Regions from separate parts of the Pseudomonas sp. F-14 TE3623 genome, predicted to be linked through region 2. Evidence: riboswitches for the same ligand, from Rfam matches in the RefSeq annotation. Region 2 holds a riboswitch; the other holds the start of a gene.
What was found. A riboswitch is a leader RNA that binds a small molecule or an ion and turns the genes downstream of it on or off. The one in region 2 is predicted to bind cobalamin.

Region 1 (3,508 bases), 2.1 Mb from region 2:
CTCGCGAAGGCGGCCTTAAGATCAGGCACAAACAGCGCGGCAATCGCCGATGGATTGGACGGAAAATAAAAATGCACATAAGAGGCCGTCATCCGCCCCTCACGATAAACCGCCTCCGCCCCTCGCCCGCCATTCGGGCTCAGCCCACGAGCAATCGGCTCAAGTTCGGTGCTGGTCAGCGAGTGGTGATAGGTGTGCCCACGCAGCAAACCTTCCGGCAATTCGACCGCCTGCAAGGCCAACGCGGCAAGACGCTTCTGCATTACAGCATCACCGGCCAGCAAACCGACCAGTTCAGCGCGAGTGCCCTCGACATCGGTCAATGAGTCGAGCAAATACAGCATGCCGCCACACTCGGCGAGCAACGGTTTACCCGCCGCGTGATGAGCGCGGATCGCGGTCAGCATCGGCGTGTTTTGCGACAACGCCACATGGTGCAATTCCGGGTAACCGCCTGGCAAATACAGGCTGTCTGTCTCCGGCAATTCGGTGTCGCGGATGGGTGAGAAGAAAGACAATTCGGCGCCCATGGCCCGCAACAGATCAAGGCTCGCGCCGTAGGTAAACGCGAAAGCTTCGTCCCGGGCCACGGCAATCCGCACACCGGCCAGCAACGGTTCGGCGGCGATCATTTCAGGCGCGGCGAACTCCACGGCTGGCGGTAGAGCCACATCGCAACTGCTGGCCAAGGAGTCGGCCGCCGCATCGAGACGCAGGTCGAGATCATTCAGCTCGCTGGCCTGAACCAGACCGAGATGCCGACTCGGCAATTCGATCCCGGTCTCCCGGGACAAGGCGCCGTACCAGCGCAAGCCTTCAGTCAGGCTACCTTCGAGCAACTGCGCATGGCGCACGGTGCCGACCCGGTTGGCCAGCACACCGGCAAACGGCAAGTCCGGCTGATAACGCGCAAGGCCCAGGGCCAGCGCGCCAAACGTCTGCGCCATGGCGGTGCCGTCGATCACGCCGAGCACCGGCACACCGAAGTGCCGCGCCAGATCGGCGCTGGACGGCGTACCGTCGAACAGCCCCATGACGCCTTCAATGAGGATCAGATCGGCTTCGCCAGCGGCCTCCCACAATAGACGCCGACTTTCCTGCTCGCCGACCATCCACATGTCGAGTTGATAGACCGGTGCACCGCTGGCGCGCTCGAGAATCATTGGGTCGAGAAAATCCGGGCCGCATTTGAACACGCGAACCTTGCGCCCCTGATTACGATGCAAACGAGCGAGCGCGGCGGTGACGGTGGTCTTGCCCTGACCGGAGGCCGGCGCGGCGATCAGTACCGCCGGGCATTGACGATGGCTATTCATAAAGTGCAGCTCACAACTCGACGCCTTTTTGCGCTTTGATTCCGGCCTGGAAGGCGTGCTTGATCATGCCCATTTCAGTGACGGTGTCGGCCAGCTCGATCATCTCCGGTTTGGCGCCGCGACCGGTGACCACCACGTGTTGCATCGGCGGACGGGCCTGCAAGTCGCTGAGCACCTGATCGAGATCGAGGTAGCCGTGCTTGAGGGCGATGTTCAACTCATCGAGCACCACGAGGCCAATGGCCGGATCACGCAGCAATTCGCGGGACACCGCCCAAGCGGCTTCGGCGGCGGCAATGTCACGCTGGCGATCCTGGGTTTCCCAGGTGAAGCCCTCGCCCATCACATGAAAACGCACCTGCTCCGGGAAGCGCCGGAAGAACAGCTCCTCGCCGGTGCTGGTGCGCCCCTTGATGAACTGCACCACGCCGCACTGCATGCCGTGGCCCATGGCCCGCGAAAGCATGCCGAACGCCGAGCTGCTCTTGCCTTTGCCGTTGCCGGAAAGTACCAGCAGCAAACCGCATTCATTCGGCGAGTTGGCGATGCGTTCGTCGATCACCGCTTTTTTGCGCAGCATGCGCGCCAGATGGCGTTCGTCACGATCGGGGGTATCAGTCATGGGGAGCTCTCCGTTGAGGCTGGATAACGGCGGGCAGGCACAAGAATAGACGGCAAGAAGCCTGGCATCGCCCACCGTGATGCCGTTGGATGAATCAGGCCGGTCTCCGGGCTCATGAGCGGCTTTGCGCCTGACTGCGCGCCTTCCCATGTCGTTGACACAGTGGCTCAAGGCGCAGTCTTCACTCATTTACCGTTGCGGGGGCAGCGCCGGGATCGTGATCATTCTTCGCTGGAAGAAATTCACTCACCGGCTTCCCTGTTTCACTCTGTCGACCAAGGTCACAGAGCACCTGAAACAAGCCGCGAAGGTTAGAGGGTTGGGGGTGGAGCGTCAATTAAAGCCGGGGCGCCGCTGAGCGAATAACTGCCATCGATCAATTAACTGACGCCAATCTTGTGCCAAACTGCCAGCAGTGATATCAAAGAGCCACAACCTGACAACACAATAACAAGGGTGAGCCACATGCAAGGCATGATCATCAGCAATCCGAAGCTGGAATTCCTGCGGCCGGTGCTGGAACGCTGGTTTGACTGTATCGACCGCTTCAACGCCATACGCGGCGATAACGATACACCTTACTGGTACGACGAAAACGCCAACCTCGGCCTGCTCTCCGCCGCGGCCTGGATGGCAGAAATGGTCACGCTACAACAAACATCCACGCGCAAACAGACCGAAGAAGGCGAACGCAACGCCCGCGCCGATCTGTTTATCGCCAGCAGCGAAGAACGCGCGTATCTCCAGGCCACCCAGCGCTGGCCGCGAGTCAATAACCTGAACCTGACCCAGGCACTGGCAGACATCACCAGTGACGCGAAGCGAATCAGCTACGCCAGCGATCTGAAACTCGGCTGTCTGTTTGTCGCACCACAAAAAGCCCAGCACAGCGCCACCCCGGAAGAACTCCAGGACATGGTCGACGACCTGCAAAAGGAACATACCTGCGCCGTGGCCTGGTATTTCCCTTACGCCTACCGCAAGTTGCGTAATGAAGCCGGCAACTACCATCCAGGCATCGCTATTTTGCTCAAGGAAGCCCGCGGCTGACCGGTTGAACCATCGAGCGTCTACGCTTCTCTATGATTACGTCCATGCATTCATAGGGAAGATCAGTAATGCGCAAACCCCAGCTCGTTTTCATCATCGCGCTCGCCGGAGGGCTCGCCGCCTGTGGTGAAACCTCCAGCCTGCAAGTCTCGGATGGCACAGGCCCCTCGCCCAAACTGCCAGAACCGAATAAAACCCTGATCCCGACGGTGAACATCGCCCCGGCGATTGGCTGGCCTGAGGGTAAGAAACCCGTCGCCGCGGCAGGGACTCAAGTGGCGGCGTTTGCCGAAGGCCTCGAGCACCCGCGCTGGCTCTACGTATTGCCCAATGGCGATGTTCTGGTAGCCGAAACCAACGCGCCGCCCAAACCCGATGACGGCACAGGCATTCGCGGTTGGGTCATGGGCAAAGTCATGGGCCGTGCCGGTGCCGGCGTCCCCAGCCCGAACCGCATCACCCTGCTGCGGGACAAGGACCACGATGGCGTCGCCGAAACCCGCACGGTATTCCTGGAAAA
Region 2 (3,508 bases):
CCTGACGCAGGAAGTACCAGAGCCGGTCGCGGTCTTGCGGAGTTACGGTGCTCAGGTCACTGAGTTCCGGGTCCGGACGATCGTCCCCCGGCACCAGAATCAGTTGCACGCCGCGCTCGGACAATTCCACCAGACGCTCGATGCCATAACGCCAATAGGCGATGCCACCGTGCAGCGAGATCAGAATCACCTTGGCGTGGCGCAGCACTTCGTCGACGTAGAGATCGACCGAGGCGTGATTCTGCACCTGCATCGGGTTGGCCAGGCGCACGCTCGGGTAATCGTCGGGCAACTGCTGCGCCGCTTCGGCGAGCAACGCCAGGCTGGAATCGCCGCTGCACAGGATCACCAGCTCGGCGGGGGTTTGTCCAAGGTCGGCAATATTGTCATCCGACACGAAACCGCCGGGCTGGGTCCTGAGCAGGTGCATGGTTTAAACGCTGAGCGCAGCGCGCAATTGCGCTTCAAGTGCAGCGGCGTCGAGATCCTGACCGATCAACACCAGACGGGTGGTGCGCGCTTCTTCAGCGCCCCACTGACGGTCGAAGTGTTTGTCGAAACGCGTGCCCACGCCCTGGATCAGCAGGCGCATCGGCTTGTTCGGCACTGCTGCAAAACCTTTCACGCGAAGGATGCCGTGCTGGACCACCAATTGAGTCAGCGCATCCATCAGCAGGCTTTCGTCGGCTTGTGGCAGCTCGATCGAGATGGAATCGAACGCGTCATGGTCATGGTCGTCTTCACCTTCGTGGTGATGATCGTGATGGCTGTGACGGCTGTCGATGTGTTCTTCGGAACCGGCGCCCAGGCCGATCAGCACGTCCAGTGGCAGACGACCGCTGCTGGCTTCGATGACTTTCACCGCTGGCGGCAGTTCTTCGGCGACTTCCAGGCGCACGCGGGCCAGGTCTTCAGCGCTGATCAGGTCGGCCTTGTTGAGGATCACCAGGTCGGCGCTGGCCAGTTGGTCGGCGAACAGCTCGTGCAGCGGCGATTCGTGGTCCAGGTTCGGATCGAGTTTGCGCTGGGCATCGACCTGATCCGGGAACGCAGCGAAGGTGCCAGCAGCCACGGCCGGGCTGTCGACCACGGTGATCACCGCGTCAACCGTACAGGCGCTGCGGATTTCTGGCCACTGGAAGGCTTGAACCAAAGGTTTTGGCAGGGCCAGACCCGAAGTTTCGATGAGGATGTGGTCGAGGTCGCCGCGACGAGCGACCAGTTCGCGCATCACCGGGAAGAACTCTTCCTGAACCGTGCAGCACAGGCAGCCGTTCGCCAGTTCGTAGACGCGACCGTTGGCTTCTTCTTCGGTGCAACCGATCGAGCACTGCTTGAGGATTTCGCCGTCGATGCCCAGCTCGCCGAACTCGTTGACGATCACCGCGATACGGCGGCCCTGGGCGTTGTCGAGCATGTGGCGCAGCAAGGTGGTTTTGCCCGAGCCGAGGAAGCCGGTAACGATGGTGACGGGGAGTTTGGCCAGTGTTTTCATCGGATGCCCTTTGGCAAGGTGGCGGGCATACGGGACGACAATCGCAGCGGCAGGTGCACGCGCGCAAGAGTTCCGCCACCGGATCACCCCGCCCGGTTGTAGTGAGAATCTGTGTCGAGGCAGGTCTCCTGGCTGACGGTGTGCCAATCGTTCGACTGGCGTTTGCTGCGCCTTCCCGCGAACCTGATGGATCAGGGCTTGCAGTGGCGTGGCAGCGAACATCACCGTTCACAGTTGCGGGGGCAGCCGCGGCTTCGACCGCGTTCCCTTCTTAGCTTCGGCAGACGCCGAAGAACCTCGAAAGCGCAAGGCTACGCATCGTGTGGGGGCGGGTCAATGTCCACCTGAGTTCTGTGGCGCCTGAGCCGACGCCTTCGCGAGCAAGCCCGCTCCCACATTTGAAATGCGTTCCCCTGTGGGAGCGGGCTTGCTCGCGAAAGGAGCGACTCGGTATCCAAGTGAGAACCCTTGCCAATTGACGCCCAACCCCCGCCCATGCTCTCCTACACACCTTGTTACGGGTGCCCTTCACAGGGTGAAACGGGAAACCGGTGAATCATGTGCTTTACTCTAAAGCCATGTCAGTCCGGTGCTGCCCCCGCAACGGTAAGCGAGTGAAGCGTCAGATCCACTGTGCCCGTCATACGGCATGGGAAGGTGATGCTTGCAGGTTTCGGCGCAAGCCCTGCCCCTCGCGAGCCCGGAGACCGGCCCGCAACACAAAGTGACTTTTACGTTCACTGAATAACAAACCCGCGGTGGGCGGGCGCTGTTCGAAATCTCTGTGTGCCCCGGCGTGCGGAGGTTTTCATGCGCTCTATTCACCCGCTGACAGACCAGAGGGAAGCGCCATGTCGATCATCAGCAGCACCGGCAGCAACACCGATAAAAAGATCACGATCAGCACCACTACTACCCTGAGCCAACGCCTGACCGCCGCTTTTTGTGCGTCGATCCTTGGCGCGTGCCTTGTGTATTTCGCCGGTTTCTCGCACATCGAAGCAGTGCACAACGCCGCGCACGACACCCGTCACAGCTCCGCCTTTCCGTGCCATTGAGACCTGCTGACATGATCAAGCGTATTGCGCAAACCGCAGGTTTCGCCGGGCTGCTGGCCGCCCTGCTGTTGACCCTGCTGCAAAGCTTCTGGGTGGCCCCGCTGATTTTGCAGGCCGAAACCTACGAAAAATCCGAGCCGGCCGCTGTTGAAATTCACGAGCACGCCGCGGGTGCTGTCACCGCTCACACCCACGATGCCGAAGCCTGGGAGCCGGAAGACGGCTGGCAGCGCGTGCTGTCGACCACCGGCGGCAATCTGGTGGTAGCGGTCGGTTTCGCTTTGATGCTCGCGGGCCTCTACACCTTGCGCGCCCCACGCCGTACCTCTCAGGGCCTGCTCTGGGGGCTGGCCGGTTATGCGACGTTCGTGCTGGCGCCAACCCTCGGCCTGCCACCTGAGCTGCCGGGCACTGCTGCTGCGGATCTGGCGCAACGGCAGATCTGGTGGATTGGCACGGCAGCGTCCACTGCTGTCGGCATCGCGCTGATCGTGTTCAGCCGCCACTGGCTGATGAAGATCCTCGGCGTGGCGATCCTGGCTGTGCCTCATGTGATCGGTGCGCCGCAACCGGAAGTGCACTCCATGCTGGCTCCGGAAGCCCTGGAAGCGCAGTTCAAAATCGCTTCGCAGCTGACCAACATGGCGTTCTGGCTGGCCCTGGGCCTGATCAGCGCCTGGTTGTTCCGCCGCAAAAGCGATGGCCAATACTCCGCATGACTGACGTCAGCGCAGCGCCGACCCTGGTGGTCGGCCTGGGCTGCCAGCGCGGCTGCCCCGTCAGCACGCTGCGGGCGCTACTTGATCAGGCGTTACAGGCCCATCAAATCGAGCTTCGTGAGATCAAGGCCCTGGCCAGCATCGACCTCAAGCGCGAAGAGCCCGCCCTGATCGAACTGGCCGAACAGCTGGCATTGCCGTTGATGTATTTCAGCAGCGAACAATTGGCCGGTTAT

Region 1: another riboswitch for cobalamin. It lies ahead of cobO (cob(I)yrinic acid a,c-diamide adenosyltransferase); the one in region 2 lies ahead of cobW (cobalamin biosynthesis protein CobW).

The regions. Positions count from the first base shown of each region.
Region 1 covers NZ_JBRJHM010000001.1:2,621,678-2,625,185, reverse strand. The annotation lists gene AB7M29_RS11970 (cobyrinate a,c-diamide synthase) at 1-1,316, opposite strand, end outside; gene cobO (cob(I)yrinic acid a,c-diamide adenosyltransferase) at 1,327-1,938, opposite strand; cobalamin riboswitch at 2,019-2,249, opposite strand; gene AB7M29_RS11960 (hypothetical protein) at 2,404-2,988, shown strand; gene AB7M29_RS11955 (PQQ-dependent sugar dehydrogenase) at 3,057-3,508, shown strand, end outside.
Region 2 covers NZ_JBRJHM010000001.1:4,700,914-4,704,421, forward strand. The annotation lists gene cobN (cobaltochelatase subunit CobN) at 1-430, opposite strand, end outside; gene cobW (cobalamin biosynthesis protein CobW) at 434-1,495, opposite strand; cobalamin riboswitch at 1,597-1,810, opposite strand; cobalamin riboswitch at 1,998-2,225, shown strand; gene AB7M29_RS21735 (CbtB domain-containing protein) at 2,347-2,553, shown strand; gene AB7M29_RS21740 (CbtA family protein) at 2,565-3,272, shown strand; gene AB7M29_RS21745 (cobalamin biosynthesis protein) at 3,269-3,508, shown strand, end outside.